2 regions of the Butyricicoccus sp. AM78-15b2TA genome follow, and region 1 is predicted to be linked to the other one. Evidence: predicted binding sites of a transcription regulator. Region 1 holds the regulator's gene; the other holds the start of a gene.
What was found. Region 1 encodes Rex, which represses fermentation and respiration genes when NADH is low (regulators of the CRP and FNR family bind a similar motif). Its sites were predicted from a motif close to ATTGTTAANNNNTTAACAAT; they were not measured.
Positions count from the first base shown of each region.

Region 2: gap (type I glyceraldehyde-3-phosphate dehydrogenase) is a predicted target of Rex. The motif match lies at 2,671-2,690, and genes of this name have one in related genera.

Region 1 covers NZ_JAQEHY010000016.1:48,524-54,019, reverse strand. Annotated here, with positions in the region: gene metA (homoserine O-acetyltransferase MetA) at 310-1,224, shown strand; gene PGS25_RS13050 (redox-sensing transcriptional repressor Rex) at 1,300-1,956, opposite strand; gene PGS25_RS13045 (isocitrate/isopropylmalate family dehydrogenase) at 1,996-3,153, opposite strand; gene PGS25_RS13040 (aconitate hydratase) at 3,260-5,182, opposite strand.
Region 2 covers NZ_JAQEHY010000009.1:84,083-89,578, forward strand. Annotated here, with positions in the region: gene PGS25_RS09790 (zinc-ribbon domain-containing protein) at 1-149, opposite strand, end outside; gene PGS25_RS09795 (sulfite exporter TauE/SafE family protein) at 189-965, opposite strand; gene PGS25_RS09800 (MarR family winged helix-turn-helix transcriptional regulator) at 967-1,401, opposite strand; gene gap (type I glyceraldehyde-3-phosphate dehydrogenase) at 1,552-2,580, opposite strand; gene PGS25_RS09810 (sensor histidine kinase) at 2,973-4,052, shown strand; gene PGS25_RS09815 (hypothetical protein) at 4,103-4,420, opposite strand; gene PGS25_RS09820 (S-layer homology domain-containing protein) at 4,585-5,376, opposite strand.

The DNA of each region.
Region 1 (5,496 bases):
AGAACTTTTTTCGATTTATTTTTCAATCAATTTTCGTTCATCGACTCGATTCTATTTTGACCGCTGTCGAAACAGCTTATTCAGAATACCAAACTTTTCACCGTTTGTCAAGAACTTTTTTCAAATTCTTTTTGGTACGCTGAACCGCTGTTTGAAAACAACCTATTTAGAATACCATCGTCCCCCTGTTTTGTCAATAACTATTTTTCATTTTTCTGCATTTTATGCAAACCCTTGAGATACCGCCGTAAATCTGCTATACTGAATATATTATATAAAGATTTGTGAAGAGAAAAAGGAGGTGTCGGCTTGCCTATCAAGATAGCCGACAGTCTGCCGGCACGCGCCGTATTGGAAAGCGAAAACATTTTCGTTATGACCGAACACCGTGCCGCGACACAGGACATTCGTCCTCTTCGCATCGGTTTACTCAACCTGATGCCATTGAAAATCATTACCGAAACCCAGATCCTGCGCTGTTTATCCAACACGCCGATCCAGATCGAGGTCGATCTGATCCAGACCGAAACGTACCATTCCAAAAATACGCCGGAGGATCATCTTCTCACCTTCTACAAGACGTTCGACGATATCCGCGACCAGAAATATGACGGTTTTATCATCACCGGTGCGCCGGTAGAGACCATGCCGTTTGAGGAAGTCGAATACTGGAAGGAACTGACCGAGATCATGGACTGGACTAAAACGCACGTTCATTCCACGCTGCACATCTGCTGGGGGGCGCAGGCCGGTCTGTATTATCACTACGGTATTCCGAAGTACATGCTGCCCGAAAAAATGTCCGGTATTTTCAAGCACCATGTTCTGCTGCCGAAGGAGCCGCTGCTGCGCGGCTTTGATGATATCTTCTGCGCACCGCACTCGCGCCACACCGAGGTGCGTGCCGCCGACATCCGCAAAAACGATCGTCTGACCATTCTCGCGGAGTCGCACGAAGCCGGTGTGCACATCGTAGAGGCAATGAACGGCCGTCAGATCTTTGTGCTGGGCCACGGCGAGTACGACGCCGACACGCTCAAAAAGGAGTATGAGCGTGATCTGGCTAAGGGCATGAACCCGGAGGTGCCGCGCCATTACTTCCGCAACGATGATCCCAACGAGGACGTACTGGTGACCTGGAAGGCACATGCCAACCTGTTTTACACCAACTGGGTCAACTACTATGTGTACCAGACAACACCGTATTATCTGGACAAAATGTAACACAAAAGCCGCTCATCCATTGGATAGCGGCTTTTTCGCACAAAAAGGGAGTATCAAAAGATACTCCCTTTCGTTTTACAGGTTCTGCTCTCTTTCCTCGTCTGCTGCGCCGACCAGATGGCACAGTGTCATCAGGCTGTCCGATAGATGCACGTTTTCGACCGGAACGCCCAGTCCCTCCAAATGAAGGTCCTCGCCGGTGAAATTCCACAGACCGCGGATACCGCGCTCTACCAGACCGTGTGCGATACGCGGGGCATCTCCGCGCGGAATGGTGAGCACCGCCACATCCGGCTTGTTGCGCTCAATAAACTCCGCAAGCGTATCCGCGCTGCGTACCTCATGGCCGCCAAAGCGCTGACCGATGAGCTGCGGATTTGCGTCAAACGCACACAGCAGCTCAAAGCCGCTGGCAGAAAAGTTAAAGTTATTAAGCAGTGCACGACCGAGGTTGCCGGCACCCAGCAGAATCGCCGTGCGGCCGGTCCGCAGACCCATGATCGCACCCAGCTCCTCCTGCAGTTTGTCGATATTATAACCGTAGCCCTGCTGACCAAAGCCGCCGAAGCAGTTAAAGTCCTGACGAATCTGCGAAGCGGTCAGTCCCATGCGCTCTGCCAGTGCTTTGGAGGAGATACGCTGCTCCCCTTCAGCCTTCAGCTCACAAATATTCCGATAATAGCGAGGCAATCGCTGAATTACCGCTTTGGAAACCTCTTGCTTGTGTTCCACAGACCCTCTCCCTCTCTCAAATTCTATTTCTCGTGTAAATTACAGCTTAGCGATGGTATCCAGCACATAATCGGTAAATTCCTGTGCGGTTGCACCGGTATCACGACCGGTAACAACAACCTTGTGCTCCTCTACCATGCAGATATCAAGTGCGCGGTCGAGCTTCTTTGCCAGTTCGATTTCACCGATGTGCTCAAGCAGCATAACAGCTGCACGCAGTACGGAGGACGGATCCGCGTACTTTGCACGGCCTTCCTGTACCATACGCGGCGCAGAGCCATGAATTGCCTCGAACATCGCATAGCGCTTGCCGATATTGGCAGAGCCTGCCGTGCCGACACCACCCTGGATCTCAGCGGCCTCGTCGGTGATGATGTCGCCGTACAGGTTCGGCAGTACAACGACCTTAAAGTCACGGCGGCGCTTGTCGTCGAGCAGCTTTGCGGTCATGATGTCGATGTACCAGTCATCAAACTGTACTTCCGGATACTCCTTAGCTACCTTCTGGCAGGTATCGAGGAACTTGCCGTCGGTGGTTTTGATGATATTCGCCTTGGTGACGCAGGAAACACGATTCTTGCCGGTCTTGCGTGCATAGTCGAAGGCCAGACGAGCGATACGCTCGCAGCCCTGCGAGGTAGCTACGGTAAAGTCGATGAACAGATCGTCGTCGATCTGTACTCCCTGCGAACCGACAGCATAGCCGCCCTCGGTGTTCTCGCGGTAGAACGTCCAGTCGATACCCAGCTCAGGCACCTTTACCGGGCGCACGTTGGCAAACAGGTCGAGACCCTTACGCATTGCAACGTTCGCGGACTCTACGTTCGGCCACGGATCACCCTTGCGCGGAGTCGTGGTGGGGCCCTTCAGGATAACGTGGCACTTCTTCAGCTCTTCCATAACGTCGGGCGGGATTGCGCAGCCGAGCTCGGCACGGCGCTCGATGGTCAGACCGTCGATCACGCGGAACTCCACCTTGCCGGCCTTTACCTTGTCTGCCAGCAGAACCTCCAGCGCATGCTGGGCCATGCCGGTGATCATCGGGCCGATGCCGTCGCCGCCGCACACGCCGATGATCAGCTTGTCCAGCTTGGAGTAATCAATAAAATCGTCCTGCTCCTTCATATCCATGATACGCTTGCGCTGGCTCTCTACAACTGCCTCAAATTTATCCAGAACAGACTGGTCGATAGACATGGTTTTGTCCTCCTACACCATTGATATTATTTTAACAAAAGAAAATATGCCTGTCAAGTCCGACCAGAGAACCCGCTTGGCTCTCCGGCCGGCATAACGTCTTGACTTACTTGCTCTGCTGACGTGCGTACAGCAGCGTACCGCCTGCAAGCAGTGCGTGACGCTGGCGCTCGGAAACCTCACAGTCGGCCTTGAAGGTCTTGCCGCCGCAAACAACGGTGACCTGCTTGCCGTTCTTCACTTCCTCGAGCACGTTCGGCAGAGAGATTTCATCCAGCAGATTGATTGCATCGTAATCCGCCGGATCGGCAAAGGTCAGCGGGATGATACCGGAGTTGACCAGATTTGCCTTGTGAATTCGTGCGAAGGACTTGCACAGTACGGCCTTTACGCCCAGATACAGCGGAACGAGCGCTGCATGCTCACGGGACGAGCCCTGACCGTAGTTTGCGCCGCCGACAATCACGCCGCCGCCCTGCTCCTTGCAGCGGGACGGGAACTCCGGATCGACGTTGATGAAGCAGTAGTTGGAGTAGTACGGCACGTTCGAGCGGTACGGCAGCAGCTTTGCACCGGCCGGCAGGATGTGGTCGGTGGTGATGTTGTCCTCGGTCTTGAGAACGACCTTGCCGGTGTAGGATGCCTCGAGCGCCTTGCCCAGCGGGAACGGCTTGATGTTCGGACCGCGAACGACCTCAACCTCAGCCGGATTCTCGGCCGGCTTTACGATCATGTTATCATTGATGGTGAAATGCTCGGGCATTTCGATCTCCGGCATCTCACCGAGGGTGCGCGGATCGGTCAGCACACCGGTCAGTGCCGACGCTGCTGCAACCTCCGGAGATACGAGGAAGATCTGTGCATCCTGGGTGCCGGAACGGCCCTCAAAGTTGCGGTTGAAGGTACGCAGCGATACGCCGCCAGACTCCGGCGACTGACCCATGCCAATGCAGGGACCGCATGCGCACTCCAGGATACGAGCGCCTGCAGAGATGATATCTGCCAGAGCGCCGTTCTGCGCCAGCATATTGAATACCTGCTTGGAACCGGGGCTGATGGTCAGCGAAACCTCCGGGCTTACGGTCTTGCCCTTGAGGATGGAAGCGACCTTCATCATGTCGTAGTAGGAGGAGTTGGTGCACGAACCGATGCAGCACTGGTTTACCTTGATCTCGCCGATCTCGGATACCTTCTTGACGTTATCCGGCATGTGCGGCATAGCTGCCAGCGGCTCGAGTGCGGACAGGTCTACGGTGTACTCCTCGTCATACTCTGCGTCCGGGTCGGAGGACAGCGGTACCCATACGTCGCCGCGGCCCTGTGCTTCGAGGAACTTCTTGGTTGCCTCGTCGGACGGGAAGATCGAGGTGGTAGCACCCAGCTCAGCGCCCATATTGGTGATGGTGGCGCGCTCCGGTACGGACAGGGTCTTTACGCCCTCGCCTGCGTACTCTACGATCTTGCCGACACCGCCCTTGACGGTCATCTGGCGCAGTACGTCCAAGATAACGTCCTTCGCAGATACCCACGGCGACAGCTTGCCGGTCAGGTTGACGCGGACCATCTTCGGCATCGGGATGTAGTACGCGCCGCCGCCCATTGCGACTGCAACGTCCAGGCCGCCGGCACCGAACGCCAGCATGCCGATGCCGCCGCCGGTCGGCGTATGGCTGTCCGAGCCGATCAGGGTCTTGCCCGGTGCGCCGAAGCGCTCCAGATGCACCTGATGGCAGATGCCGTTGCCTGCCTTCGAATAGTAGATACCGTGCTTCTTAGCGACAGAACCGATATATTTGTGGTCGTCCGCATTCTCGAAGCCGGACTGCAGGGTATTGTGGTCAATGTAAGCGACCGAGCGCTCGGTCTTGACCTGATCGACGCCCATCGCCTCAAACTGGAGATAAGCCATCGTGCCGGTGGCATCCTGCGTCAGCGTCTGATCGATCTTAAGGCCGATCTCCTGACCCAGTGCCATTTCGCCGTCTACCAAGTGCGCTTTCAAAATCTTCTGCGCGATTGTCATACCCATGTGTGTTTCCTTCGCTCCTTTATGTCCCGACGCGAAAGTCTTTCGCTTTCGCGCCCCATTCTCGTCAGAATGGGTGGTTGCGGCTTCCACAGCCTTCTCCACGGTGCAGCTCGCACCGTGCCCCAAAAAACAAAAATAGAAGTGGTGTTCGCATACACGAAACCACTTCTATTTTACAACATTCTATCGGTTTTGCAAAGCACTTTTCACCGCAGTGATTTGAAAAAGTTCAAGCCTTTTTCTGCGTTTTTTCAGCAGAATTACTGTTTTCGTCAGAAAGTCACTTGTATTTGTCGAAAAAGCGGTTTCGCAGC
Region 2 (5,496 bases), on a different contig from region 1:
CGAAGCACCTGATATCCCGCCTCTCGCAGGGCGCGGTCTTTCCGTTCTGCCCTCTCTCTGGCCGCCAGACTGCTGTGATAATAGTACCCATCATGTTCCAGCACCAATTTGTGTTCAGGCAAAAAAATATCCATATTCTCAATTTTCAACTGAAAAACCCCTTTCCGACAGAGCGGAAAGGGGTTTGTTTATGCGATTTTGGAGAACAACATAACAGCAAGGCCGAGCACGACAAGAATCACGCCGGTGGCGCGGTTGAGCGTTTTCGGGCTGGCCTTATTGGCGAACACGGCAGCGATGCGTGCCCACACGAGCGTGAAGATCACGCACAGAGCCCAGATCAGCGGGTCAGGCATTCCGCCAATGGCGAAGTGCGAGGCCGCGCCTGTGAGCGCTGTGAACGTCATAATGAACACGCTGGTGCCGACGGCGGTTTTCAGCTCGTAGCCGAGCACCGAGGTCAGGATGAGCAGCATCATCATGCCGCCGCCCGCGCCGATGAAGCCGCAGATAAACCCGATCAGCACGCCGCAGACAATGGACTGCACAGCTCGTTTGCGCGCGGACACGTTCATCATCGCCTCTTTGGTGGTCATGACCGGACGGACGATGAACTTCACGCCGAGCAGGAACGTCATAAACACCGAGAAGCTGCCCATCGTTCGCGAGGGGAGCAGGCTGGCGATATAGCTGCCGACCACGGTGAATACAAGCACGCTGAGCATTATCAGCAGGCCGTTTTTGACATCCAGATTTTTGTTTTTGCCGTAGGTATAGGCCGAAACGGCGCTCGCCAGTACGTCAGACGAGAGCGCGATGCCGACCGCCATATACGGGTCCATGTGCAGAAAGGTGATGAGAATGGGGCTGATAACGGCGGCGGCGCTCATGCCCGCGAAGCCGGTGCCGAGGCCAGCGCCCATGCCGGCGAAAAACGTGACGAGCACGGTGAAAAGCATCGTCATATCAGCGCACCTCCTGCAAGAGCTGGTCGAGATTGCGGTCGATGACACCGACGGCATCGCCAAACGCCTGCCGCTGTTCATCACTCATGCCGGAGAGCAGACGGTCGATGAACTGCGCCTGCAATGCGCGGCCGCGGTCGATGATGGGAAGCGCCTTGTCGGTACATATCAGACGGGTCTTGCGGCGGTCGCCGGGAATGCTCTCGCGGCGCAGATAGCCCTCCTCGACCAGCCGGTTGACGTTGACTGATACGAGGTTCGCCTTGATCCGGCGCAGCTCCACGATGTCGCTGGCGGTGTCATGGCCGGGGTTGTTGGCAAGGAACAGCAGGATGTCAAACGCCGTCTGTGTCAGCTTGAGTTCGCGGCACAGCGGTCGGCACATTGCGCTGTATGCCAGATCGGTCTTGTGCGTAAATTCCATATAGGGATTCATGTATATCACCTGCTTCAAAAATAGATAGTCTAAATTTGAACTAAGTATAGCATGATATGCCTGTGCCGTCAAGCCGGAGAGAAAGAAAAAAGCTCTTGTTCCGCAGAACAAGAGCTTTTTGAAAACATTTTATACGCCAGTGGGCAGCAATTACTTGTTGTCAACCTCTGCCATGTGCTCGATGAGCATCAGCAGCTTGTTGGAGTAGCCCCACTCGTTGTCGTACCAGGAAACAACCTTTACGAAGGTGTCGGTCAGGTAAACGCCAGCGTTAGCGTCGAAAATGGAGGTGCGCTCGTCGCCCAGGAAGTCAGAAGATACAACAGCATCCTCGGTGTAGCCCAGAACGCCCTTCAGGCCGCCCTCAGACAGCGGCTTCTCGGAAGCAGCCTTCATAGCAGCGCAGATGTCTTCCTTGGTAGCCGGCTTAGCCAGGTTAGCAGTCAGGTCAACAACGGAAACGTCCAGGGTCGGTACACGCATGGAGATACCGGTCAGCTTGCCGTTCAGCTTCGGGTAAACCTTGCCTACAGCCTTTGCAGCGCCAGTGGTGGACGGGATGATGTTGCCGCAAGCAGCACGGCCGCCGCGCCAGTCCTTCTTGGACGGGCCGTCAACAACCTTCTGAGTGCCGGTTGCAGAGTGTACGGTGGTCATCAGGCCCTCGGTGATGCCGAATGCCTCGTCCAGTACCTTAGCGATCGGAGCCAGGCAGTTGGTGGTGCAGGATGCGTTGGATACGAAGGTCATATCCTTGGTGTAAGTGTTCTGGTTAACGCCCATTACGAACATCGGGGTGTCGTCCTTGGACGGAGCAGACATGATAACCTTCTTAGCACCGCCATCGATGTGAGCCTGTGCCTTCTCCTTGGTCAGGAATACGCCGGTAGACTCTACAACGTAGTCAGCACCAACCTTGCCCCACGGAATGTTCTTCGGGTCCATCTCTGCAAAGAACTGAACCTTCTTGCCATCAACGGTGATGGAGTTGTCATCATACTCGATGGTGCCGTCGTAACGACCGTGCATGGTGTCATACTTGAGCATGTATGCCATGTAGTCCGGAGTCATGAACGGATCGTTTACCGCTACGAACTCAATGTTCGGGTTCTTCAGACCAGCGCGGAAAACCATACGGCCGATACGGCCAAAGCCATTGATACCTACTTTGATACCCATTTTACAGTGTTCCTCCTAAATGTTTTGATGAAGTTCTCTGTTGATGTTTTTATTATACACTAAATGCGCAGTTTGCCGCAAGGTGTAATATTTGTGATTTTTTTGTCATTCTGCCCGGTATTTTTGTATAATTTTCTTTGCAATGACAGTAGCGGCAGTGGTATAATAAACACATCGTACAAAATATGGGGATTCGGTTTGTATAATCCCCCGATTTTCGGGATGAGAAAAGCACAGCGCGCGCCGTGCTGTTTTTTCACATCCGCGAAGACAGAGATTAGTATGCCAAATACCGCGCAGCATATACCGGACGCAGGAAAACACGATCGAGAATGACAGCAGCTTTCCCACAGTACAAAGGTAAAATTACACGGTGTTTTGGGAGGATAATGATGGAAGACGCATTTTTTTCGCAGTTGGACGGCAACGCAGTCCGCGAGCTGTTGCTGCGCACCGAGCTGCGGCATGCGGCGCTGTTCGCAGTGAGCGATACGCTGCGTATCGAGCGGTGCAGCGACGCGGCACAGCAGCTTTCCGGTCTGCACCCGATGGAGGAGCTGGATCCGTTCCTGAGCGGCAGCACGCGGAATATACTGCTCCGGTGCATAAATACACAGTCTGCCTGCACCGCAGAGGAGGACATCGACGGAACGGTCTACACGGTCGAAATGATCCCGCACCGCGGCGGTGCACTGCTGGCATATCTGCGGCGCGATCGTGCCGCCTATGACGGCAGCCTGCGGGTCATTCAGGACAAAAGCTCGCGTTATCTGGGTGCTTTGATGGCCGAGGCAGAGCAGGTGGAGGATCCTGCATTGGCAGACGGGCTGCGGCGGCAGTGTATGCGGCTGTACCGGCTGCTGACGCACTCGGATTTACTGCACGACCCGCTGCTGACCGAGCAGCTTTCTCTGCGGCGCTGCGACCTGTCAGCGCTCTGCCGCGATGCCGTACAGCAGGCTGAGACGCATGCGCCTGCGGGCAGTGCAAAATTCATCGTACAGGTGCCGGAGCACGCAGACGCGCTCATTGACGCGAGACTGGTGCGTACGGCAATCTATAACCTGCTGACAAACGCGCTGCGCGTAACACCGGAGGACGGCGAAATCACGGTTTCGCTGACTGATACGCGGGATTTTGTGACGATTGCGGTTGCCGATACCGGTCCGGGACTGGATCCGGCGAAGTTCGATGACCTGCTTTCCGGCTGGCGGCGCACCACCTCGATGGACGATTACTGGGCGCTCGTGCGCGGCGGCACACCGCTTGGTCTTGGCCTGCCGCTCGTCAATCAAATCGCGCAGGCGCACGGCGGACGGCTGCTGCTCACGCAGAGAGAGGGCGGCGGCAGCGTGCTGCACCTGTGTCTGGCGCATTTGCCGCATACGCTCGAGGATGACCTGTTCCGCGCACCGACTATCATCGAGGACGGCTATACCGTCGAAGAAATTGAATTTTCTATCATGGAATGAAATAAAATAGCCTCAGAGGCGTGCAAAAATCACGCTCTGAGGCTGTTCTCTTATGTGTTGTCGGGAGAGGTGTACGAACCGCGGTAGACCTTAATGGACTCCGGCAGCCAATGCCCGTCCACAGGCTTCTGAATCTCGGTGATGGTGTATGCCAAACCGTGGTATTTCGCATATACGATGGAGGTTTCGCTGTTATAAACGGCGATTTTGGTGCCGTCAGGCATGGTTTTCTGCCAGACAGTGAGTTCATCGTCCGGCGTGCTGCTGACAAAAAGCAGGCCGCCGGTCGGCATATAGCTGATGTTCAGACTTGCAGCCAGCACGCACAGCAGCGGAACGATCAGCAGGAATGCAATGCGTTTTTTCATGAGCTGTTACCTCTTTCGCGGAAGCTGTCTCTCGGTATCTGCATTATAGCAGATAAACCGTATTTTGATAATTCGCGTTTTGACTGAAAACTGTGACGTGAAATTGACGCCCCAAAGACATAGAAAAACCACCTGTTATCAGTGATAACAGGTGGTTTTGCACATTATTTGATCTGCTGAGACAGGTTGTACAGCACCTGTGCCAGCTCAACCGACTTAATCTGTCCCTTGGGATTGAATGCGCCGTGATTGTCGCCGTTCATCAGCTTGTTGGTCTGACAGAACGCAACGGCATCCTTCGCCCACGGAGCGAGCGAAGAAGCATCGGTAAACGCGGTATTCACACTTGTATCAGTCGAAACCGTAATCTTTCCGGCCTTTTGGAGCAGCGTAATGTAGCGCTGCAGCACTACCGCAAACTCCTGACGGGAGATGGAGTCATAGGGACGCAGGTAGTGCTGGCTGTCGCCGGTCATAATGCCGGATTCAAAGCAGAATGTCATGCCGGGACGATCAGATTCATAAATCTGGTTGTAGTCAGGTGCTTCCTTGATGGCCATGCCCGCGTAGGATGCAGTCAGTTCAGGGTCAACGAGCTTTGCACTGTTGTAAATCGCTTCGGCAACCGTGCAGCGGTTTTCCGCCGGATTGAACCACGGGAAATATTCTTTACCGTCGATATGACCCGCCGGCAGCATGATGTTGTTCTCAATCACATAGCGGACTGCGGGCGTGAACCACGAGTTCTCCGGCAGCTCGTATTTCTGCTCGAACTCGGCATCGGTCAGGTCCTTGTCGCTCTTGGTGTAAAGGTTGTTTTCCTGCTTATCGGCGGCCTGTGTGGCGGATACGGTGGTATCAACGTTATCCGGAAGGTCGGCAGCGAGCGCGGTGGTGCTCATGGAGAGTGCCACTGCACCGGTGAGGAAAAATGCCATTACCTGTTGAAATTTCATAGAGTGTACCTCCTTGTCTGCGGCAGAGCCGCAAGCTAATAGATGTATGACGTATATCATACTCTGTGACTATTATAGCATGATCTGGCGGCAATACAAGCAGTGTAACACAGATGTAAC